DNA from 2 places in the Faecalibacillus sp. MSK20_93 genome. Region 2 is predicted to be linked to the other one. Evidence: a T-box and tRNA genes for the amino acid it is inferred to sense, from the RefSeq annotation. Region 2 holds a T-box; the other holds one or more tRNA genes.

Region 1 (9,365 bases), on a different contig from region 2:
AAGGTGGGATAAGTTCAAAGCCTTTGTTACTATCAGAGCGTAATTCTTCAATGATATAGGTATCGTAAGGTAACGCACCCTTGCTGTCGTCTGGTTCAGAAGTTCCAAACCACACACCGTCCTCGCTGGTCTTTCCTGCGTTTGTATTGTGCTTATGTGAAGCCCATTCAGCAGAAGTGGAGAATTGCCCGTTATCATCAGTTACCACAACATGATTTTCGCCCGTCGTCTTGCTTGTGATCCTAAAGGGAACATCAGCAAGACGCTTGTGTGTGCCTGCACCGATTTTTACACCCTCAATATCTCCACGCTTAATCTGATTATAGATAGAATGGGCTTCGTCGGTTAAGTCCACGATTTTTCCATTTTCTGTGATTGTAAAATCAATCGGTTTTGCACCGTCAGTTAAGTAACCGTCGGGAGCTTCACTTTCAACGATACGGAATTTTCCATAAGGTAAAAGGTCAGAAGAAGTAGAAGCGACACCCTCAATATCGGTACGAATTGTCTTTACCACTTCATTTTTCTTGTATAGCTTACCCTCAACCAAAACAGAATTATCATTTAAGGAAATGATGTCAAAGGCAGTATCTTTCAAAGTGGCACTTCCTTGTGGCTTTGTATCGCCCGTTTCTAAATCTCGTTTCTGAATTTTCACACCGCCACGGATAACTTTGTCTGATACGGAAAACTGGTTACTTCCAGATAATACGGCAAGGTCGCCGTCCTCGGTAATCTGTGTTACATATAAGCCCTTAATCTGTTCAGACTTATCGCCAGCCTGCATATATGCACCGTCTAACAAGTAGCCGTTTGGAGCTTTTGTTTCCTCAACAGTTAGCGTTCCAAGTGGAAGAACCGCCTTACCGTCCTGCATATAGAAGCTGTCGCCAGATACCTTGTATGCGTCCGCTAATTTTGTGATGTAGTGGGTTGTCCCGTCGCTGTCTGTTTCAGCGATTGTCTTTGTAACCCATGTACGAGTAGCTTCGGCAGGGAGATTGTCTTTGTTATAGAAGCCTGCATAATACTTCCATGTAAATTCCGCACCTGCTAAAGAAGCGTTCCCTTGCGGATTGTCTTTCTGTGTTTCCATATCAATCTTGAAAAGTTCAATCAAAGTGTCTGTTACTTTTGGCGTATCTGATACTTTCAATGTCGCTGTTTCGCCAGCTTTGATTGTTAATGGATAGACTGTTTTATCCACTTTATATCCTGCTGGTGCGGATAATTCCTTGATATAAACTGTGCCAGCCTTTACCTCTACAATATCTGTATTTCCGTTTTCATCAGTCGTAAGGGTGGCAAGCTGTTTTGTGCAGTCCTTATCAGAAAAGACACCGTATGTTGCACCAGCGATTGAGTAAATTTCGTTACCGTCTGTAATGCTGGTATTACTGGAAGTCTTTTGAAGTTTCGCATTTCCAACATTCAGTTTCGCCCAGAATTGTCCCAATTCCTGCCCCTCGCCAGAGTAGATATAACCGCCACATTCATAGCGTCCCTTATTTTCTTTGATAAAGGCTCTTGCACCAGAGAAAACTTCGTCCTGCGTTGCCTTTGGAATTTCATCATAAGAAGCTCGCACGTTGTCGCATTGCCAGCCTAGATGTACGCTCAATCTCTGCCAGACAACAAGCTGTCTTAAAAGGTAGGCATGATTGTTGCTTATTCCGCTGTGGCTGTCTGTGTACTGTTTCACATATTCGATAGATAAGGCAACGTCGCTTATCTGGTCGGCACTCATACGGGTGCTTGCGTCAGCTCTGGTCTTGTAGCCGTTCCTAAAATCTGTGTTAATGTCGATACAGTAAGCGTCCTCGCCCTCAACGGTCAAATGTCCCTCGTTAAAAGTAGAACCAATCGAACCGTCATTCATTACTTTTTCAACGATACCGACACGCTCTTTTGACTCCGTCCAGTATTGCTTGCTTTCTGCATGAACGGGTGTCGTCGGTAAAGCAGTAACGATAGTTGCAAGAGCTAAGAAGCCCGTACACAATCGTTTCCATGTCTTTTTCATAGTTTAATGCTCCTTTCATTTTGGGTATAAAAATAGACGCTCATTTCTGAACGTCTAGCCTTAAAATTCATTAGAACTATGCAGGATAGTTCATTTTATCTTCAATTTTCTGTATTTTTGTTTTTGTGCAATCGTAGCTAGAAAAAGCCTGTCCTACTAAAAATAGCGTGTTTTCAAGGTTTTTTAGCCTTGTTATCTTTATGAGGTCGCACCCTCAGCAGCCATGTCTTCTGTTAAATCAGAAATAGGATCTCCCACAGATTGGAAAGTATCGGCACTAAAAGGAATACCCGCACTATTTGTTGGATAGACACCTAATGTATGATCAGTAAAATAGGCATCTAATCCACCTTCTTTAATTTCTTGAGGTGTTAGACCATTGGTAAGTTGATAGAAAAGGGTACTAATAATTTCAACATGAGCAAGTTCTTCTGTTCCAATGTCTGTCAATAAGGCTTGAATTCTTGGATAAGGCATCGTATAGCGTTGATTTAGATAACGAAGTGCTGCTCCTAATTCACCATTAGGTCCACCAAGCTGTGAAATAACGATTTTAGCAGTTTTAGCATCAGGTTTTCTTACATTAACGGGATATTGCAAGCGCTTTTCATACAACCACATGTTGATCCTCCTTTCATCCAAGGAAATGGTTCATTAATATAGTTTTCAATATTCTTTCCGTCTCTATTTGTAAGAGCACCGCCATTTTTTAAATAAGTTTCTTTCATCTTTAAAAGATGCTTCATCCCTTCTTTATAATATTTTTTAGCTTCTTGATCATTAGGGTGGGTATCTAAAAACAAAGTAACATCTTGGATACAAAAATCCAATTTACTTATTTGTAATAATGTATCATCCACGTTGCATCACCCATGGTTTATCCAATTGTTTAAAAATAGTTCCTTTATCAAAAGCAACATTCATTTTATAGATATCTTTAAATGTTTGTATTTTGATAGAGGATATAGTTAATTCTAATTCATTCATATTTAACCTCCTCAAAATTATCTTATGAGACATTTTTTTTAATTTATAGGCAATTAACTATTGCATAATTGTTTTTTATATGATATATTAATTAGGTAAACCAAACTAGGGGTATAGTTCAATGGTAGAATACCGGTCTCCAAAACCGTTGATGTGGGTTCGACTCCTACTACCCCTGCCAGTTTGTGATAAACACATCTTAGATGTGTTTTTTATTTGCGTATTGTGAATATTGTTGTGAATAAAGTGAATAACTTAAGTTATTCACTTTTTTGCGCACAATTTGAACATTAATGTGAATAAAATGATATGATAGATAGGGTGATAAAGATGTTTAAACAAGTAATTTATTATTTTATAGCAGTAGTCGAACAAGGAAGTTTTTCAAAAGCAGCCAAAAAATTTTATCTATCACAATCAGCAATTTCTCAGCAAATCACAAAATTGGAAAATGATTTGGGATTTTCTCTTTTTGATCGTAGGACTTATTATCCAACATTAACAGAAGAAGGAAAAAGGTATTATGATCTTGCAAAGAAATTATTGAGTGATTATAAAAATGAATATAATGATATTAAAGAAAATTTACAAAAAGATGTGTTAACGATTGGGATTACAGGTCCTTTTGAAAGAAAGCATGTACCATTTATTGTTAAACAATTCAAAGAAAACGATACTATTTCAATTGATATCAAAGCTTTTAATTTATTTACCTGTATTGAAAAATTAAACAATCGAGAAATAGATATTGCTTTTGGCTTAAGTAATAACTTTAAAAATTATCCAGATCTTATTTATCGTACAATTTATCATTCACATGTTTGTGTCGTTACTTCTTTAGAACATCCTTTAAGTCATAAAGAATATGTAACAATTAAAGATATCAAAAATGAACCTCTTATTGTTTTATCGAAAAAACAAGGAAAAGAGTACTATCATGATTATATGGAAGCTTTCCGTTTAGATGGAATGATTCCTTATATAAAAAAAGAAGTAGATGATTTAAATGAATATGTGATGGCTATTTCTTTAGGGGAAGGAATAGGACTTTCGGCCACAGAGGTCATTAGTGAAAATGATCAAGTAGCAGTGATTCCTTTAAAAGAAAGTCATCATCATGCTGATTATGCTGTAGGATATCATCAAGATAATGGAAAAAAGGCGATACAACAATTTATGAAATATGTAGAAGATTATTTTAGACTATAAGAAAAACTTATAGTCTTTATTAATTTTTAAGGTCTATTTTATAAAAATATTCATGATATAATTTTCACATGTGGAGGTATGAACGATGAGTAAAATTGTTATTAATGGTGTTGATGGAAATTTTGGTTCATTAGTGGCTAAATACGCTTTAGAATTGATGAACAAAGAAGATTTAGTATTTACAGCACCTAAAGAAGAAAGTTTAAAAGAATATAAGGAACAAGGGATTCAAACAGCTATAGCTAATTTTAATGATCCTGAAGGACTTGTTAAAGTTTTTGAAAATGCGGATAAAGTTTTATTGATTTCAATGCCTTTTGTAGGTGAAAAAAGAAGACAAGCTCATAAAAATGCAGTAGATGCATGTGTGAAAGCAAATGTTAAACAAATTATTTATACATCTGTTTTATCAGCAGCACATCCATTTAACCCAAGCATTGAAAATGTAGATCATTCTTATACAGAAGCAATTATTCAAAATACATCGCTTGATTATATCTTTTTAAGAAATTCTCTTTTTGTTGAAGCATTTACAAGTGACTATTTAAGAGCAGTAGAAGCTAAAGAAACAACAATTTCTAAAAATATGGGTGATGGACGTGTGTGGTTTATTTCACGTAAGGATTGCGCTTATGCAGCAGCTTGTGCTTTAAATAATCATTTATTACATCGAGCTGTTTTAAATATTAATGGTTTAGAACCACTATCTTATGAAGATTTCTTAGCTATTGGAAACAAAGCAACAGGAAATCATATCACTTATACAAGACTTACAGATGATGAACTTTATGCTTATTTTGATTCAATTGGTGTTCCTAGAAATACGGATGGAGATTTTTCAAAAAGTCCAATTAAAGAAACATCAGAAGGAATGGTTACTTTTGGAACAACTGTCACACAAGGCTATTTAGATGTTCCTGTTAGTGATTTTAGTTCACTTACAGGAAGAAAACCATTATCTATTCAATATATCTTTGAACATGTAGATGATTATTTATTAGGTGATCGTCATCCAACAGAATAAAAAAATGAGGGAGACCTCATTTTTATTATGCACAATTGTGAATAACTTGTGATTTATGTGCATTAATTGTTTATAAGAATAATAATGATCAAAGAAACAAATAAAATCGTTACAATGGCTGCTAATGCTAAAATAATTTTATTGGTCTTCTCTTTAAAAATCTTTTTTAAAAGATAATAAAGACCAACACCGACAAGTACGCCTGTTGTATTCGTAATTAAATCTGTAATATCACTTGCTCCAAGACAAAAGATATATTGAGATAATTCTAATGAAATGCTTAATAGAAAACCAAGAAATATTGTTCGATCACTATTAATATTTAATGTTTTTAAATAGAGCCCAAAAGGAATAAAAATAATCAGATTATCAAGAACTTCTCTTATTTGATAAGTTGTCTTATTTGGATAATAGAAGGGAATTAAATTAATGCTTCTAAAATGTGGTAATTGATCAATAGAAACAGATAATTTAAAAAGTATGATCCAGATGACTAAAAATATGTAAATAGTAAATAATATATGTGTAGTTTTTTTCATAAAGACTCCTTCTATAGAAATAGGTTGAGGTAATACCCAACCTATTTGTTTTTAATGATGTCATATTTAGAAAAAATATCGAGTACAGCTGCCATATTTTCATCCTTAATAATATAATTTCTGTTTGGATTGATGGTGTTTTTAGTTGTAAAACTAATCGTTAATTCATAATAGTTTTCATAACCATGATAATCAGCGGATTTAGTAATTAAATTTTTGTTCATAATTTCGTACATACTTTTCATGAAATTTTTTTTATTTTGAATTGTAATATTTTTCGTTGTTAAATTCTCTATTTCTTGATTATCGACAGTTGATGGCTTATCTTCGTCAAAAATATAACGATCAGTAGAAAAATAGATTTCTTGGATATCCTTGTTTTTTGGTAATTCATAAATTGTATGAAGACCTTTGGTATTAGAATAAATATTAGAAAAACCAATGCAACCAATAATCAATAGAATAAAGAGAGAGGGAATTTTCCAACTGAAATAAACTTTTCTTTTTGAAAAATAATACATAATTAAATAAATGATGAAAATAACAGAAAACATGAGAGTTGTCATTTTTAAATCCTCTAGATCATACACAAATAACATCATTGATAATGTACTTAAAATAATAATCAATGGATACATAAAGATAGATTTTGTGTATGTTTCACTTTTTTCGAGTGTACGTTTTAAAAATAAATGATAATTAATCAATGAAAAGATAATACTTAAAATAAACCAATAGATAATAGGTGTATTAGAAACAAATGGCGATAATAAATAGTTTCCTTGGAAAAAACCACTATAAACAATACTTATATAATTAAGTAATAATTTTAATGATTGTGAATAGTTTCCATATCCCATCATAAATGTTTGGGCTACCTTGGTTGCACAAATATTAAGAGCAAGAAAAACAACAAAGGGTATGATCATATAAGCAATCGAACAAATTAAACTATCAGTCATATTTTGAGATGAAAGTGTTACAAATGTAATGATTGTATTCATCGCAAACATATGGACGATGGTGATAATTATTGCTAGAATAAATTTGTCCAATGGAAAAGAAATCATATAGTTACTAATAAGTTGGCTTATAATTTGGTAAATAACAACAGGTAGAATAGTTGCAAAGTAAGAAAATAAACTTGTTGTTAAATAAAGTGATTCTTTTTTTATTGGTAAGGAAAAGTAAAGTATATTACTTTTCTTTTTTTGTAAAAAAGAAAACAGATAAATAGGGACAATAAAAGATAACACAAATCCATAAGCTAAAGGAATTATTTGTGCAAAACGCGTTATATTTTCATCGTTTAAAGGTGCATAATCAAATTTATTGATTAGTAGAAAAGGAATAATGATTCCAATTACATAAATAAGAATAAGATATTTCTTATTTTGTTTTATTAAATATTTAAAATAATCTTTATTAATCATAGACACCATACCCCTTTCTTTCCATTTCATAAATAAATATTTCCTCTAAATTTACAGATAAAACTTCTAACATAATTGGATTGAACATTCTTAAATAATCTTTAATTTCATTGATGTCTCCTTTAACAACCATATTAATAACACGAGATTGTTTATGGAAAGAGAGAACATCTAAATGACTGAATTCTTCTTTGTTTAATTCTTCTTTAAAAGCTAATTGTATTTTATGAATATGATCTTTAATATCATAGAGATCACCCGATGTTGTCATACATCCATTGTCTAAAATCCCAAAGCTATCACAAATATCTTCTAATTCTCTTAAATTATGAGATGAAATAATGACTGTCATATTTTCATCAATGATTTGATTAATAGCTTTTTTAAAAGCTAAACGCATAACAGGGTCTAAACCATCAAAAGCTTCATCTAATAATAAATATTTTGGTGCAATTGCAAGTGCTAAAGCAAACATTGCTTGTCTTTTCATTCCTTTTGAATAGTCTTTTAAAGGTTTATTTTGTGGTAAACGGAATAAATCAACATAATGTTGATAGGTTTCTAAATTGAATTGTGGATAAAAAGTAAGATAGAAATCTTTCATTTCATCAATAGTAGCAAAGTGAAAATAGTAGGGATCATCACTAATGAATAAAATATCTTTTTTAACATCAGGATTTTCATAAACATCTTTTCCATCAAATAAAATACTTCCTTCATCGCATTTAGAAATCCCATTTAATAAATAAAGTAAGGTTGATTTTCCAGCTCCATTAGGACCAATCAAACCAAAAATACTTCCTGAGGAAATTGTGACATTTAAATGATTTAAAACATTTTTATTTTCAAAAGATTTCATCACATCTTTAATTTCAATCATACCGTTTCCTCCTTATATACTTCTTCAATAATTTCTAATAATTTGTCTTTGGTAATTTGATGCTTTTTCATTTCATTGACACATCCTTTAAAATCATCAAATTTATCGTCTTTAATCAATTGATCAGTTTGATTATCAGCAATAAAACATCCTTTTCCTTTAACGGAATAAATATAACCTTGGTTCTCTAATTCTTGATAGGCCTTAGAAACAGTATTAGGATTAACGCCAATATCTGTTGCAAGAGATCTTACCGAAGGTAATTTATCATTAGGAAGTAAAATGCCAATAGAGATAAATTCTAAGATTTGTTTTTTGAGTTGTTCAAAAATAGGAACTTTATTTTGAATATCTATTATAAACATAGAGTCCTCCTAACTGTATTAGTGTCACTAGTACACTAATACAGTATAATACATTTAATGATTTGTCAATAAGGTAAAGAAAAAAAGAACTCAATCATTGAATTCTTTTTCGTGTTTTTTGAAAAAATCATAAAAATAGCGAACATTTTCTAATTTATACCAAGGGGTCACTTCGTATTCTCTTGCATCTAAATTATAAATTTTAGCGTTTAAAGTACCTAACATAAAAGGAGAGTGTGTCGCAATAATAAACTGACACCCTAAATAATGTGTTAGTTCATTAATTTCTTGAGCTAAAGCAACTTGATTTGCAGGAGATAAAGAAACTTCTGGTTCATCTAATAAATAAAGAGCATTTGGTAAAAGATATTCTTGAAAGAACTGTAAAGAGGTTTCACCATTGGAATACTTTTCTTGAGAAAAAATGATATTTTCAATACGTTGTTCTTTCTTTTTATTTAAAACACTTTGTGCTTTTTCTAAAGATAATCCTTCTTGCATATAATCATAAGTTAAACCATGTTCTAAAATAGCTTTTTGTTGTATTTTTTTAATTTCATATAAAATATCTTCACTTTTAATATAACGACTATTTTCAGGTAGTTGATAAAAAGGAATACCATCTTCATTGCTGCCTAAGCTATAGGCACATTCATTTTCAAATCTTTCACAATAATTTTCATAGTAAGCATTACTTGCAGGCATTTCTTTTCCTTTTATTTTTAATTTACCAGCAATGATGTTAAGAAGTGTGGATTTTCCACACCCGTTATTTCCATAAAAAATTGTAATAGGTGCAAAAGAAAAAGGCTCTATGTACTTATCTCTAAAGATATTATAGGGATAAATATTAGGATTTTTGAGTGTTTGATTGCTTAATTTAAAACTACTTAAATAGATCATAG
Region 2 (17,257 bases):
ATGTAAAATACAAATAAAATAAATATAATAGTTAAAGGGTGTGATGCTATGAAATTATTTAAGAAAGAAAGTAAAATTGAAAAAGAGGAGTACTTTTCTTTTTGTGTTGAAGAAATTTATAAACATAAAAATGGTGAATTGTTTGTTTTAGGAATAGTTGATGGAATTATACAAAAATTAGATTCTTTATTTTTGATAGGTCCTTATGGCTATGAAGAAAAAGTAGAGATTCAAGAATGGATAGAAGTAGATTCTAAGCAAAACTATTATGCATTATTGATTGATCAATGTTTTCAAGAAGAAATAGATCAAGGTTATATCTTTACGAATAAAAATAATCATTTAGCTTCTTCTCGAGAAGAAGTTTATAATCCTTATCTTCAATTTTTATTAGACCAAGTTAATCGTCAACACTATGATTATTTAGATATTTTATTTGAACAACTTGCGACAAGAGCTTATTTTTTAGCTGTATTTGATTATCAAGATTTTCCTATTTATCAAATAAATGATAAAAAATATTATCCAATTTATACAAGTCAATTAGAAATGAATAAAGATCAAAAATGTAAAAATAAAAAAGGTTCAGTTTATAGTTTTGATGATTATTCTAGAATGTGTTTAAATCAAGATAAACTTGATGGAATTATCATTAATCCTTATCATAAAGAAAGAAGTATTGTTTTAAATAAAGATGTTATTCAACATATTAGAATAATTAAAGAAAAAAATATAAAAACATATGCGAAAGCTAAAAGTTATCTTAAAGATAGGAAAAGGAGACAAAAGTATGAAATTGATTATGAGAGCTGATGATTTAGGATTTAGTGAAGCAGTCAATTTAGGAATTTATAAAGCAGTTAAAGAGGGTGTTATTACAAGTGTTGGGATGATGACAAATATGGAACATGCAAACCATGGGTATGAACTTGTAAAAGATTTTGATATTGCTTTAGGGCAACATACAAATATTTGTGCGGGAAGACCCTTAACTGATCCTAAGCTTATACCATCTTTAGTTCAAGAAAATGGTGAATTTTGTTCATCAAGAGAAATTAGAAGTAGAAAAGAAGATACAGTAGTTATTGAAGAAGCTGAGATGGAAATTGAAGCACAATATTTACGTTTTAAAGAAATCACTGGAAAAGATCCTGATTATTTTGAATGTCATGCTGTTATTTCACAAAACTTTTTTATAGCTTTAAGAAATGTGGCTAAAAAATATGGTCTTTTTTATGAAAATGTTTTATTTGATCAAGAGTTTGAAAAAGAAAATAATATTTATGGTATTGCAATGGCCAAGCTTAATGAACAAATGCTTTATGATCCAAAAGAATATATTGAAAACAGTTTAGAATTTATTAGAAATCATGATGTATCCGTGATGGTTTTCCATCCAGGGTATTTAGATCAATATATTCTAACACATTCATCTTTTACGCTTATTAGGGCAATGGAATGTGATTTTCTATGTTCATCATGGTTAAAAGATTGGCTTAAAGAGTATCAAATTGAATTAACTGATTTTAGAAAGGTTAAAAATGCATAGATGTTCATGGGTCAATGATGATCCTCTTTATATTGATTATCATGATCATGAATGGGGAAAACCTGTTTATGATGATCAAAAATTGTATGAAATGTTTTTATTAGAAACATTTCAAGCAGGGCTTTCTTGGATCACTATTTTACATAAAAGAGAAGCTTTTAAAGAGGCTTTTGATCAATTTGATGTTAATAAAATAGCAATGTATGATGATTGCAAAATAAATGAGTTAATGAATAATCCAAAAATCATTCGTAATTCTAGAAAAATTAAAGCGGCAGTTAAAAATGCACAAATATTTATTGAAATACAGAAAGAATATGGTTCTTTTTCTAAATATTTATGGGCTTATACAAATGATAAAATTATTTATGAAAAAAAAGAGAATGAAACAACGAGTACGTTATCAGATCAAATTTCTAAGGATTTAAAGAAAAAAGGCATGTCATTTGTAGGAAGTATTACAATCTATTCTTATTTAGAAGCAATTGGGATTTATAATCATCATGATAGAAATTGTTTTTTACATCTTTAAAGAACAGTTTCTTTTTTTGTATTATTAGGTATAATAAAAATAAGGTGAGTTTAATGCAAAAAAAGAGACAATTAAAAACTTGTATTGTTGTTGTCGTTTTAATGTGTCTACTAACGGTTTCCATGACATTTCAAACAATTTGTGTAAAGACAATCAGTGATAATTATATTAATTCACTTATTGTCAATCAAATTATTGATTTAATTATAGACGAAGAAACAGATGCAAATTTTCAACAAATAAATCAGTTACAAAATAAAATAAAAAAGAGTGATGCTCTTTATCAATTAAATAGATATGCTTTTTATCAATCTATGCGAAATACCAATAAAAATAAAATAAAATTAGATCAAAAAGAATTACAAAAATTTTCTACATCATGTAAAAAAATGATCAAAGATGAATTGAATATATCTATTGAAGAAAAACAAATTATGAATATTTTAAAACAAAATCAGTTTTGGAATAAAATGATTCATCGTATGAAAAATAAGTTAAGTTATTTTTCAAAAATCTTTGTTTTTATTTATTCGATTATGCAATCAATATTTTTTAGAATAATTATTTTATTGTGGATATTGTTATGTTTTTTTAGATTATATAATTTAAATAAATCAGGTTTTTCTTTGGTTTTTTCAATAGTTCTTTTAGTAAAAGGCTTGATTGATTATATGATGATAGGATTAATTGAAATATCAAAATCTTTTTATATTAAGATGTTAAATATTCCTATTTCATCTATAAGTATTGATTCTTATTTGATTGTGGCAATGGTATCTTTAATGATTGGCATGATTCTTTTTGTTTGGCATATATATAAGGCAGAGTAATCTGTCTTTTTGCTTATAATTTTTTATCTCTTCGATAATAAATTACAAATTGTATGATTTTATACAATTTCACTAGACAAACAAAATTGTATACAATATAATGTTAGCAATACAAATAAGAAAGGAAGGTTTTATATATGACCGAAAAAAGAGTTTACAATTTCTCAGCAGGTCCTTCAATGTTGCCTGTTGCTGTACTTGAAAAAGCAGCAAAACAAATGTTGAATTATGAAGGCAGTGGTATGTCTGTAATGGAGATGAGTCATAGATCCTCTTCCTACTTAGATATCTTTGAAAAAACAAAAGGATTATTAAAGAAAGTGATGAATGTTCCTGAAAATTATAAAATTGTTTTTATTCAAGGGGGAGCAACTCAACAATTTTCAATGGTTCCTTTAAATCTTTTAAAGAATGGGAAAGCTGATTATGCGATTACAGGTGCTTTTAGTAAAAAAGCAGCTGCAGAAGCAAAAAAATATGGGGATATTCATATTGTTTATGATGGTAGTAGCAATGATTTTAAACATATTCCAACACAAGATGAATTAGATTTATCTAAAGATGCATCTTATTTACACATCTGTGCTAATAACACAATTTATGGAACAGAATGGAAATATGTACCTGAAACAAATGGGGTACCAATTATTGCGGATATGTCATCTAATATTTTATCAAAACCAGTAGATGTAAGTAAATATGGGATGATTTATGCGGGTGCTCAAAAGAACATGGGAATTGCTGGATTAGGAGTAGCAATTATTCGTGAAGATTTACTTCAAGATGTTGCCAAAACAACACCTGTTTTATTAGATTATAAATTGATGATCAAAAATGATTCAATGTATAACACACCACCAGCTTATGCAATTTATGTTTTAGGACTTGTTCTTGAATGGATCGATTCTTTAGGTGGATTAGAAGTTATGAAAGAAAGAAATGAAAAGAAAGCTAAATTAGTTTATGACTATTTAGATCAATCGACTTTCTATAAAGCACATAGTGATAAAGAAAATAGATCACTTATGAATGTGACTTTTACAACACCAAATAAAGATTTAGATGCGAAGTTTGTTAAAGAAAGTATCGAAGCAGGCATGACAAATTTAAAAGGTCATCGTTCTGTAGGGGGAATTCGTGCTTCTATTTACAATGCAATGCCATGTGAAGGTGTTGAAAAACTTGTCGCATTTATGAAAGAATTTGAAGAAAATAATCGATAAGGAGTCAAGTATGTATAAGGTTAAATTGATGAATAAAATATCTTCAGTAGGATTGGATTATTTTAATGAAGATTATGAATATGGGGAAACGTTAGAAAATGAAGATGCTATTTTACTTAGAAGTGCATCTTTACATGAATATGAATTTACAAAAAATGTTAAAGCGATTGCGAGAGCTGGTGCGGGGGTCAATAACATTCCTGTTGAAAAATGTTCAGAAAAAGGAATTGTTGTTTTTAATACACCGGGGGCAAATGCGAATGCGGTAAAAGAACTTGTTTTATGTGCTTTATTTTTATCAAGTCGTAAGATCGTTGAAAGTATTGAATGGGTCAATACTTTAAAGGATGATGAAAATGTAGGAAAGACAGCAGAAAAAGGAAAATCAAACTTTGTAGGGCCTGAAATCGAAGGTAAAAAATTAGGGGTCATTGGTTTAGGTGCTATTGGAGTTTTAGTTGCAAATGCAGCTAATAAACTAGGAATGGAAGTTTATGGATATGATCCATTTATGTCTGTCAATTCTGCTTGGGCTTTATCAAAACATGTACGTCAAGCAAAAGATATGGATGAAATATTTAAAACATGTGACTACATTACTGTCCATGTACCAAGTACTAAAGATACAAAGGGTATGTTAAATAAAGAAAAGTTTGCATTAATGAAAGACGGAGCACGTTTATTGAACTTTGCTAGAGGGGACTTAGTTGTAAACGAGGATTTATTAGAAGCAGTTGAATCAGGTAAATTAAGTAAATATATAACTGATTTTGCTTCACAAGAATTAATTGGAAAAGATAATATTATTGTATTACCTCACTTAGGAGCTTCTACTCCTGAAAGTGAAGATAACTGTGCGAAAATGGCTGTTCAAGAATTAAAAGATTTCTTAGAAAATGGAAATATTAAAAATTCTGTGAATTTCCCAGCTGTTAATCAACCAAGAGAATCAAAAGTAAGACTCTGTATTACCAATAAAAATATGCCAAATATCTTGGCACGTATTTCTAAATTATTTGCTGATCACAACTTAAATATAGAAAATATGGTGAACCGTTCTCGTGGGGATTATGCTTATACATTAATTGATACAAATGATGATGTACGTCAAGATATTATTGAACGTATCGAAGCAGCTGAAGGAATTATTAATGTAAGAGTGATTAAATAAAACTTGATAAAGGTATTTCAAGAAGTCCTAAGGGACTTCTTTTTTTGGACTATTTGTCTATTGAAAGAAGGAAAAAAGAAGATAAAATGATAATAGAAATGAAACAAATATGAGACAAATTATCTTTAAGCATATGATACAATTAAATCAGAAAGCTCCTTATAAATATTATAAAAAATACAAACAAAAAGCGATGTATGAAACCTTAATATAAAAAATTTATATGAGGAAAGCGGATGTGCATTAAAGAAATGCTAGTGACAGTACTTGTAAAAACTTGCTTAGAGATGAAGGCTGTTTTGCGGATTTCTGTAATTATGCTTTTTTCAAGGAAGACAGGTCATTAAACCTGAAGAACTTGTTTCAAGAGAAAATGATCTGTCGACCTTGATAGGAAAGGTCGACAAGCAAACAGAGATCAAAAGATATCGAGATGTCGTAGAAATTAGTCAAAGTATGTTTGTAGGAAGTTATGATGGATTAAGAGAAAATCTTAAAATTGAAACAGAAAGCTTCATGATGGCAGCAACATTTACGTGTACAAATATTAGAAGAGAAGACTTACCAGAAGGAAATGAAATCAATATGTGTAAGGCAATGGATCAATTATTTCAAAGAATGAGAGATGAAGGAAAACTCAATACTTTAAAAGAACTACTTAAAGTGAAACTAGGAACTTTATCAAGACCTTTAGAAAAACAACTTACAAATACATCGCTAGAAAAATTAAATGTTCTTACATTAAATATCTTTAATATCAATAGTGAAGAAGATGTTTTAAAAATTATCAATTAAAAGAGCTATACGATTCATTCGTATAGTTCTTTTATTCTATCCACCATTTAAATAGGGGGAAGGGCATATTAGAAAACATAAGATAACGTGGAAGCAAGTATTGTTTATCATTGCATGTCATATGTCTATTTTGATTGTAACTAAAGGCTAGTTTAACAGAACTTGATTTGAGATAATCTTGTGCATTTTGACAACTGACACCATATGGAAAGGCAAAGTAATCTGTTGAAACAAGGCCTTTGTTTTTTTCAAAGTCTTTTTTTATTTCATTTGTTGTCATGGTTTCTATTTTCTTTTTATAGGGTAAATGACCAATATGGTGCATATCATAAGAATGACTGTAGTATTCAACATATTGATCATTTTTCAAATCATTTGTTTGTAAGTAAAGTGGATTATTGGTTTTGGTTTTATAACCAATGACAAAGTTTGTAGCTTGCAAATTATATTTTTTTATAATAGGTTTAACAATAGTGTTAAAGTTTTTATATCCATCATCAAAAGTTAAACATACAGCTTTTTTAGATACTTCTTTTTTTCCGTGATAATAGGCTTCAACATCTTCCATGGATAGACATTGATAATTATTATCCGCTAAATATTTCATTTGTTTTTCAAATTCACTTATAGACATAAAATAAGGATTTGATGCATAGTTTTCTTTTTTTTCTTGTTCACTTACGACACCATGGTATCCTAAGATAGCAATTCCATCTTTCCCGTTTTCATGAATAATGATGTCTTTTGTCATCCAGCCAAGTCCGATTGCTATGTAACAAACAAGAACACATAAAATGATTTTTAATATATTTTTCATAATATTCCAACTTTCTATCAGTACTAGTTTATAGAAAAACAATACGGATGTCAAAAAAAGCTATGAGACTTCATAGCTTAAGACACAAGTAATAAACATCGCTAGGACAAATTCTTTTAAGAAAAGATTTTCATAATTTAAATGTTCTTCTTTTTTATTTATAAAATAAGATAAGTAATTTTTAAGAATTTGATGATTTGTGAGATCTTTAAAAGATTGGGCGATATTTTTAAAATCAATTCTTTCTATTTCTCTTAAATCAGGTTTAATTTGATTTTTGATGTCTTGAATAATATCTTTAAAATGATAAACCTTTAAATCATCGTAATCATGTTCACTCATATAAAGTTCTAAACCTAAGATAAAATAATCTTCTAATTTTAAGTAATCTAAATACGTATTTTCTTTTAATAAATCAAGAATAGGTGTTTCATCTGAAATTGTAAGTAAATGATGATTGTATTGATTTTCATAGTTTAAAATTTGATTATGAAAAGATAAAGCTATTTCTTGAATATTTTCTTCAGGATAAAAAGCAAAACGATGCCCTTTTAATTTTTTAAATGTTTTTAAAGTATCAAGATAACCTAAGCGTATTCTTTGATCCAATAGCTCTCGATTAAAATCAAGAAAGCCACCTAAATGCTTAGACGGTCTAATAAAAGTGATATTTTCACGATGTAATAAATAGGGATGGGTCGCTTCTTGATTGAGTTCAATTGCAATAATTTTTTGTGCTCCCATTTTTAAAGCAAGAGAGATAGGTAAATTATCATAATATCCGCCATCAATATATCCTTGCTTATCTATATAATGAATAGGAAATGCAGGAAAACATGAGGCTGAAGCAATAGCATATTCTACAATGTTATCTTCGCTCATATCATCTACTGTGATTTCTAATGGTTTCATAGAAGGAAAAGCAACAGTGCATAAACCATATTTGATGGGTGAACTTTTCGCTTTTTTGCCATTATAAAGACCTTTGATTAATTGAATAAGTGGTTCAATATCAGCACCTTTTTTATCAAGATAGGACTTTAAAAAAGGACCTATATTAGAAGAATTGTTCATTAGATTTTCAATTGAAAAATCAAATTGAATAGGATGCTTTAAAACCTTTTCTAATGATAAAGTATCCCATAATTCATAAAGCTTTTGATAATCTTCTTGAGCTACAAGTAGCCCATTTAAAGCACCAATAGACGTACCAGTAACAATATCAAAATGATACCCTAATTCTTGTAATGCTTTCATGCATCCTGATTCATAAGCTCCTTTAGAACCGCCACCTGATAAAACTAATCCATATTTCATAAAAACACATCCTTTTCAATAATTATACTTTTTCATAAAAAAAATACAACTTTATCATTTTAATATATGAAGAGTTTGTTATAATTATATGGCAAGGAGGATTAAAAAATGAAAAATGTAGTGAAAACAGATCAAGCTCCAGGAGCTATTGGTCCATATAGTCAAGGAATACAAGTAGGGGATATGTATTTTTTCTCAGGACAAATTCCTCTAGTACCAAGTACAGGTGAAATGCCAGAAGGAATCGAAGCACAAGCTCATCAAGCTTTAAAAAATGTGAAAGGATTATTAGAAAGCCAAGAATTATCATTTTCAAATGTTGTTAAAACAACTGTCTTTTTAGATAACATGGATGATTTTACAACAGTAAATGGTATTTATGCTGAATATTTTGTAGAACCTTATCCAGCAAGATCTGCTGTAGAAGTTGCTAAACTTCCTAAAGGAGCTTTAATTGAAGTAGAAGTTATCGCTAAAAAATAATTAAAAAAGAGATTTCGTTTTTGAAATCTCTTTTTTGTATATTATAAGAAAAGAATTGCAATAATACCTACTACAAAACAATAGTAAGAAAAATAATTCAATTTTCTTTTATTTAAAATACTAAACAATAAATTAAGTGCTAAATAAGTAACAACACCACTGACAATAAAACTAATTAAATAAGGAAGCCATAATGCAGCGACAGTTGAACTTGTTAAAAAATGTTTAAGTTTTAAAATGATTGCTCCAAAGCTGACAGGCATAAACATAAAGAAAGAGAAATCTCTTGCTGCTTTTTGATCAAGACCACCAAGCATCCCACCAGTAAGTGTTGATCCACTACGAGAAACCCCAGGAAGTAAAGCAAGTAATTGGAAAAATCCCATTCTTAATGCATCCCATAAATTCATGCTTTTTGTTGTTCTTTTTCCTTTATATCCAAATTTGTGAATAAGCATTAAAAAACAAGAAGTTAAAAGTAAACAACAACCTACTAATTTAGGATTAGAGAAAGCATGTTCAATATAATCATTAAAAAGAACACCACCAATTGCTGCAGGAATTGTAGCAACAATTAATAACATACAAAATCTAAAATCAGGTAATAGCTCATCTCTTTCTTGAGGTTTAGCAATATACCCGAAAAAGGATTTGATTAGACGAATAATATCTTGGCGATAATAAAACATGATAGCAATGAGTGAACCAGTATTAACAATAACTTCAAAAGTAACATCATTCATTTGTGGAACCATTAAACCAAGTTTTTCAAAAATACTTTGGAATAAAACTAAATGTCCACTACTTGAAATAGGAATAGGTTCACTAAAACCTTGAATAGCACCTAAGATTGCATAGACAATAATATCTTTAATTAAACTCATAATTTCACCTCGTCACCCATTATATATGAAAATATTATAAAAATATACAAAAACATTTTTTTAATGGAGATGACATATAATAAAGAAAAAGGAGGAAGAAAATGATTGTTAATTGGGTTAAAGAAGATGAAGAACTATTAGAGCCATATGAATGGTCAAATGGTGATGATATCGAAATCATTTCAACACTTTCATGTTTTAAAGTAGATCAAAAAACACTCCATGATTTTATTTATGGATGTTTACACATTTTTGATCAAAAGTTGTGTCAAAAAGTATTTGCAATAGGAGATGGTCATTATGCTTTAGCGATTGAAACAGATGATCAAGGAAAGCTTTGTTATCGAAGTGTTTTTGATTTTTGTGATCGTGATAAAATGAATAAAAAGATTGCTGCTTTAGAACTGTCTAATATTCATTATCAAATGTATGATGAAGGAGAAATGAAAGAATATGGTCTAACAAGAGAGGAAAGGTTAAAAAAGCAATTTATTGAACAAAGAATTGATGAACTTTATATGGAAAATTATGATGATTTTTTGATGTTATGTAGACAGCTCAATATCGAAGATGCACAAAGTATCCAAAAATATAATCATTTAAAAAATAAAATAGCTAAGGGCTATACATTTATACATGAAATTCTATTCTATGAATTTACTAAAAAGGAATACAAAAAGAAATAAGCAATGCTTATTTCTTAATTGTAATTCCTATTTTTCTTTCAACTTTCGCAAGTTTTTTTCTTGCCATATAACGTGCTTTATCAGCACCTTCATTTAAAATTGTATCGATATAGTTACCTTGATTGATTTCATTATATTTATCATGGATTTTTTGTAATTCATTACCTACAACTTCAGCTAGATCTTTTTTAAATTGACCATAACCAACACCTTGATAACGTTCTACAAGTGCATCAATAGATTCACCACTTAAAATAGAATAAATAGTAAGTAAGTTTGAAATACCAGGTTTATTTTTAACATCATAGTAAATAGCGTTATCACTATCAGTGACAGCAGACATGATTTTCTTTTTAGAAACATTAATATCATCTAAAATATAAATACATCCTTTACCTGTTTCATCAGATTTAGACATTTTCTTTGTAGGATTTTGTAAGTCCATAATACGTCCACCTACTTTTGGAACAAGTGGTTCAGGTAATTTGAAAGTTTCACTATAACGATTATTAAATCTTTCAGCAATATCTCTAGCAAGTTCACAATGTTGTTTTTGATCTTCACCAACTGGTACATAATCTGGATCATAAAGTAAAATATCAGCATTCATTAATGAAGGATAATTAAAAATACCAGCTCCAATAGATTCATCTTTTTTAAGTTTGCTTGCTTTATCTTTATATTGAGTCATACGTGATAATTCACCCATTGACACCATACATCCTAAATACCAACCAAGTTGAGCATGTTCTAAAACATCAGATTGTAAAAATAATGTGACTTTTTTAGGATCTAATCCAGCTGCTAAATATAAAGAAATCAAATCTTTTGTATTTTTTCTTAAATTCTTTGGTTCTTGATAAATCGTCATACTGTGTAAGTTAGCAACAAAAACAATCATTTCATATTCATCTTGATAAGAAACAAAAGGTTTAATAGCTCCTATATAATTTCCTAAAGTTACTCTTCCTGTTGGCTTGATGCCACTCAACATTCTTTTCATAAATTTTCCTCCTTAAAATAAAAAACGTCCTTAAAAAAGGACGTTATAAACGCGGTACCACCTTAATTCGTATAAAATATACGCTCTTGATCTTAACGCGATTAGCGACAAAAGACTCGTGCCTTTTGTAACTCCAGAACCCCAATTTCTATTATATCAATGGCTTACTTCCATCAACCATAAGCTTTCTATAACATTTAATATAATTTACTTATGTTCCTTCAAAGTCTTTAAAAACATTATAATGAGCTCATCTATAAAAATCAAGATATTTAAAAAAAGATATACAAAGTTTAAAATTGTTGTATAATTATTTACAAAGGAGTGATTGTATGATACGTATATATACCGCCCCAAGTTGTGCTTCTTGTAGAAAAGTAAAATCTTGGTTAAATGAAAATCAAATACCTTATGTAGAAAAGAATATTTTTTCTACTTTATTAAAAGAATCAGAACTTCGAGAATTATTAGAACGTAGTGAAAATGGTACGGATGATATTATTTCCAAAAGAAGCAAAATTATTAAAGAAAATGATATTGATATTGATTCAATGAAAATCAATGATTTAATTAAGTTTATACAGGAAAATCCATCAGTTTTAAAAAGACCAATTATGATTGATGAAAGAAGATTTCAAGTTGGTTACAATTCTGAAGAAATAAGAGTCTTTATTCCTAAGGAACTTAGAAAGTTAGCTGAATGTCATGATATGGATCGTTGTCCACAATTCAGCAATAAAGATTGTTTGAATTTTAAAAAAGAATATGAAAGGGATAGAGAACAGGAATCAAGTCAATAGATGGATTCTTTTTTAGGAGACAATATGAAAAAAATATTAAAAGTTATAATGACACTTGTTTTAATTTGTTCATGTTTTTATCTAGCAATTTCATTATTTATGAATCATTTGATTATTAATGATATGGTACCAACAGTTGTTAAATCAACGGCTGTAACAAATGCTTTAGAAGATACTTGTCAAAATGTTTTAAGTATGATGAATATGGACGAAAGCCAAAGTCAAGCACTTGTTTCTTCTTTACAACAAGATGAAAAAACGCAAGAACTTGTTAATGAATATATTGATACTGTTTTAAATAATCAATCATCTACTCTAGATGAAACTTTATTAAAGCAAGTTTTAGAAGATAAAAAAAATGAGGTATATTCTATTTTGAATCCTTCAATAAATGAAGAAACGTTTACAACACTTTATGATCAAGCTATCAATCAAATGGATTTACAAGGTTTACAAGATAAAGTATTAAGTCGAGTAGAAAATACGATGGAACAATCTGGAGAAACATATAAGATTGTAAAGAAAGTATATAGCTTTAAAAATTCTACACATATTATTGTGAGTGCTATTTTATTAGTTATTTCTACAGCTTATCTTATTTTTATTTCAGTTCAAGAGAGATTGATTACAAAATGTTTATCAGTAAGTTATATGGTTTGTGGAATTATGACATTCTTGATTTCTTTTACGATAATTTTAGGATTAACAGCAATGGCATCTTCTACGATGACAATTCAGTTAACTTCTATTAAATATATGTATATATGTGGAGCTAGTTATTTCTTTGTAGGTATTATTTTATTAATTGTAAATGCTTTTTTAAAAAAGAAAAATCGTTATCATTATTATTACTAGTATAAAAAGAAGGGGTATTTATGGATAGATTAGATGCAAAGGCTATAAAGACGTATAAAGAAATTATACTTATTTTAGATCAATGTATTGATGATTATTTATTTGTAATGGATCTTGATAAAGATATATATTTTATCTCACCACATGCTATGAAAAGATTTAATATTCCAAGCTATGAATTTAGTAATTCTTTACCAGCACATAAAAAATTTGTATATGAAGATGATCTAGAAATGTTATTATCAGATATGAATAAGTTGGTTTCGGGAAAGAAAAATTTTCATAATTTACAATATCGTTGGATTGGAAAAGACGGTATTCCTATTTGGATTAATTGTCGAAGTAAATCGATTAAAGATCATGATGGGAATGTTAAATATATTATTGGCTGTATTAATGAAATTGGTAAAAGACAAGTTGCTGATAATGATAGTGGATTATTAGGAGAAATGAGTTTTAAAAATTTTATTTATCCTATTAATGAAGATATTAAACAGGGTTTTATTTTAAGAATTGATATTGATGATTTTAAAAATATTAATGAAAATTTCGGTGTAAAATATGGTGATGTTGTTTTAAAACAAGTTGGAAATTGTATTAAAAAGTTATTAACTAAAAATCAACAACTTTATAGGATTGTCGCTGATGAATTTATTGTGATGGATGTTGTTGGCAGTAAAGAAGATGCAAGAGCTCTTTATAATGCAATACGTAGAAGTATTACATGTTATGTAGAATCTATTAATTATGATATTTATTTAACGATTTCTGCAGGTATTCTAGATTTTCATGATTATCCTAATAAAAGTTATAATTCTATTATGCAATGGACAGAATTTGCTTTAAATCAATCGAAAACAAATGGAAAAAATACATATACGATTTTTAAGCAGGAAGCTTATCAAGAATTTTTAAGAAAAAATAAATTAACAAAAGAATTACATAAAGCAGTTAACCAACAATTTAAAGGATTTGAAGTTTATTTTCAGCCAATTATTGATATGAAAACAGAAAAGATTCATAGTATGGAAGCATTGCTTAGATTTGAATGTGATGAATTTGGTAAAATTTCACCACTAGAATTTATTCCATTATTAGAGGAAAGTGATTTGATTATTCCTGTAGGTAGATGGGTTTTAGATCAAGCATTAAAAGCTGTAAGTATGTTTTCAAATATTAAAGTACAAATTAATATGTCTTATGTTCAAGTGTTAAAAACACCCGCATTAAATGATATTTTAAATATTATAAAAAATTATAAAATAGAAAATAATCAATTGGTTATAGAACTTACAGAAAGTGGTTTTATTGAATCTAATAAAAACTTTATTGATTTTTGTAATGGTTTAAAGAAAGAAAATATCTTACTTGCTTTAGATGATTTTGGAACAGGATATTCTAATTTCCACTATCTTTATAATTTAAAACCAGATTATATAAAAATAGATCGAACATTGATGAAAAATGCGCTTTCAAATGAGTATGAAAATATGTTGCTAAAACATATGGTGGATATGGCTCATAGCGTAGGTGTTAAGATTTGTATTGAAGGAATAGAAGAAAAGGAAGAACTTGAACGTATTATGTTATTAAAGCCAGATTATATTCAAGGATTCTATTATGGTAGGCCGGTTTCTTTAAGTGTGTTTATGGAAAGCTATGAAATATAAAACGAATAAGTATGTGACTTATTCGTTTTTTAATGTTTCTAACATTCGTTTGATTTTACTTAAACAGTTTTGTTTATATTCTAAATGATAAGGTTGAATGATTTTTTTGAATGTTTGAAGTCCTTGATCATAATCCTCCACTTCAAATTCTATTTCATAATCATGATGATGGTTATATTCATTTTCATCTAAGGATAAAACACCATCGGGTAAAATAATATCATGACGTGTTGTTTTTAAATAATATCCACATGTTAAATCTTTGATATAAATATTTTCTTTTTCCAAAATATCAAAGATTTCATTATTGATATGTTGATGATTAAAAATAGCATCTTTAATTTCTTTATTAATATCTATATTTAATTCATTCAGACCAATAGTTGAAGGTCTTTTCAATGTGAGTTCGTAATGACCTTTTTTTTCTCTAATTCTGAGTGAGTATTTTTTCTTTTCCAATAGAGGATGAAAAAGATAATAATTGGTTTGTTGATAACTGTCTTTGATTTGATTTTTATAATCAGATAATATTTTTTTAAATATATTTTCTTTTAATAATATTTTAAATTCAATTTCTAGATGTTCCATATGATACCTCTTTGCTTAAATGCTCTAGATATATTATAATACATCTATATGGAGGGAAGAAAGATGAAATATGCATTAATGGTTAGAAATGATGATCTTTCTAAAAAAACAGCTTTGAAAATTAAAGAAAGTTTACAAAACTTTTTTATTTATGATGAAAAAAATCCAGATCTTGTTATTTCAATTGGAGGAGATGGAACTATTTTAGAAGCTGTACATCAATATTTAAATGTTGATTGTTGTTTTGTAGGTATACATACAGGAACTTTAGGATTTTATACAGATTACCAAGTTGATGAAGTGGATCAATTTATAAAAGATGTGACTTCTAGACAATTTAAGACGATGAAAAGATATATGTTAGAAATTAAAATTAATAAAAAAGACTCTTTTCAAACATATTATGCTTTAAATGAATTAAGATTAGATCAAGGGTTACAAGCACAGGTTATTCATGTGTATATTGGTAATGTTTTATTAGAAGTTTTTAGAGGGAATGGTTTATGTGTTTCAACTCCTTCTGGATCGACTGCTTATAATAAATCTTTAGGTGGTTCTATCATTTATCCAGGTATTCCTTTGATGCAACTTACAGAAGTTGCAGGAATTCATCATAATGCATATCGTTCTTTAGGTTCAAGTTTGATTTTAGATGAAAGTCAAACAATTAAATTAGTTGGAAATCATTTTAATCATTCTTTGATTGGAATCGATCATATTCATTTAGAATTAGAGGATGTTGAAAGTATTGAGATTACGATTGGGCGTAAGTATGTTCGTTTTATTGAATATAAAGAAATGTCTTTTATTAAAAGAGTAAGAAGGGCATTTATTAATTCATGAGTTATCAAATTGAACAAACGATTTTATTAAGAGATTATTTGAAAGAATTACCAATTAGTCAAGCAATGATTAAAAGGATTAAAAGGGAAGGTGATTTCTTAGTCAATGGAAAAAGTCAAACAGTAAGATGTTTACTTCAAAAAGGAGACTGTTTAGAAATTATTTTTCCAATAGAAAACTCAAATGTTCAACCAGAAAATATTCCTTTAAAAATCATTTATGAAGATAACTATTATATAATCATTGATAAAGAAAGCCAAATGCCTTGTATTCCTACTAAAAGATATCAAAGCCATACTTTATGTCATGCTTTAATGTATTACTATCAACAAATTGGTTTAAAAAGTACAATTCATTTAGTAAATCGTTTAGATAAAGAAACATCAGGATATATGTTGGTTGCTAAAACATCACAAGCTCATGCATTGCTTTCTAAAGATATTAAACAAGTAGAACGTGTTTATCATTGTTTAGTTGAAGGAATTTTAGAAGGGGAAGGCGTTATTGAGCGGCCTATTTTAAAAAGTAATGATTCTATTAAAAGAATTGTTGATGATCATGGTAAGTATGCTAAGACGTATTATAAATCTTTAATGCATAAAAATAATCAAACACTTGTAGAATGCAAATTAGTAACGGGAAGAACCCATCAAATTAGAGTACATATGGCTTCTATTGGTCACCCTTTAGTGGGAGATCTTCTTTATGGATCAAATGAAGATCAATTGTTTTATTTGGATAGTGTTGAAATTAGTTTTATTCATCCTTTTATCCATCAGAAAATACATTATAAAAAGGAGAGTTAATCTCCAAATGGCATGAACTTAAGATATAATCTTAGGCTCATGTCTTTTTATTTTTATCCTTTTTTTATAATAGTATCAAATATTTCTTTTTGTGTAGTATAGGGTATATAATCTTATTACTTTTAATTTAAATATATTTATTATATATTTGTAGTATAGGATGGTGATGTTATGTTTGTAAAAGTTGTAAAAAATAATAGCGGTCGTCCAGATACCTCTTTTATCTCAATTGTTGAATCTTATTGTGAAGATGGGTAAATGGAGGTAATGTTTGAAAGTATTCTTTATCGTAGTCATAGCCCATTAAATGACAAGTTCCTTCATTCCACCAAATAGAAAGGACATTTCCATTTTCATCACATTCCATAGACCATCTAGCTTCACCTAATGAACCATAGACAGCAT

What was found. The T-box of region 2 lies ahead of trpS (tryptophan--tRNA ligase). A T-box ahead of a tRNA ligase gene usually reads a tRNA of that ligase, here a tRNA-Trp.
Region 1: it encodes a tRNA-Trp, which carries the amino acid that the T-box ahead of trpS (tryptophan--tRNA ligase) is inferred to sense. The anticodon was not compared.

Annotation. Positions count from the first base shown of each region.
Region 1 covers NZ_JAJDKA010000074.1:1,141-10,505, forward strand. The annotation lists gene LJD34_RS14540 (SrtB-anchored collagen-binding adhesin) at 1-2,023, opposite strand, end outside; gene LJD34_RS14545 (manganese catalase family protein) at 2,222-2,644, opposite strand; gene LJD34_RS14550 (spore coat protein CotJB) at 2,602-2,883, opposite strand; gene LJD34_RS14555 (spore coat associated protein CotJA) at 2,876-3,010, opposite strand; tRNA gene LJD34_RS14560 (tRNA-Trp) at 3,118-3,191, shown strand; gene LJD34_RS14565 (LysR family transcriptional regulator) at 3,341-4,219, shown strand; gene LJD34_RS14570 (NAD(P)H-binding protein) at 4,305-5,243, shown strand; gene LJD34_RS14575 (VanZ family protein) at 5,306-5,782, opposite strand; gene LJD34_RS14580 (hypothetical protein) at 5,824-7,215, opposite strand; gene LJD34_RS14585 (ABC transporter ATP-binding protein) at 7,208-8,095, opposite strand; gene LJD34_RS14590 (GntR family transcriptional regulator) at 8,092-8,460, opposite strand; gene LJD34_RS14595 (AAA family ATPase) at 8,551-9,363, opposite strand.
Region 2 covers NZ_JAJDKA010000042.1:8,397-25,653, forward strand. The annotation lists gene mutY (A/G-specific adenine glycosylase) at 1-6, shown strand, start outside; gene LJD34_RS11375 (SseB family protein) at 49-813, shown strand; gene LJD34_RS11380 (ChbG/HpnK family deacetylase) at 791-1,549, shown strand; gene LJD34_RS11385 (DNA-3-methyladenine glycosylase I) at 1,542-2,081, shown strand; gene LJD34_RS11390 (hypothetical protein) at 2,135-2,911, shown strand; gene serC (3-phosphoserine/phosphohydroxythreonine transaminase) at 3,049-4,134, shown strand; gene LJD34_RS11400 (phosphoglycerate dehydrogenase) at 4,145-5,305, shown strand; gene LJD34_RS11405 (hypothetical protein) at 5,693-6,100, shown strand; gene LJD34_RS11410 (polysaccharide deacetylase family protein) at 6,132-6,917, opposite strand; gene LJD34_RS11415 (patatin-like phospholipase family protein) at 6,978-8,234, opposite strand; gene LJD34_RS11420 (RidA family protein) at 8,343-8,717, shown strand; gene LJD34_RS11425 (undecaprenyl-diphosphate phosphatase) at 8,759-9,601, opposite strand; gene LJD34_RS11430 (hypothetical protein) at 9,703-10,287, shown strand; gene trpS (tryptophan--tRNA ligase) at 10,295-11,290, opposite strand; T-box leader at 11,324-11,524, opposite strand; gene spx (transcriptional regulator Spx) at 11,623-12,090, shown strand; gene LJD34_RS11445 (hypothetical protein) at 12,115-12,945, shown strand; gene LJD34_RS11450 (EAL domain-containing protein) at 12,966-14,615, shown strand; gene LJD34_RS11455 (CYTH domain-containing protein) at 14,634-15,203, opposite strand; gene LJD34_RS11460 (NAD kinase) at 15,267-16,046, shown strand; gene LJD34_RS11465 (RluA family pseudouridine synthase) at 16,043-16,852, shown strand; gene LJD34_RS11470 (hypothetical protein) at 17,073-17,257, opposite strand, start outside.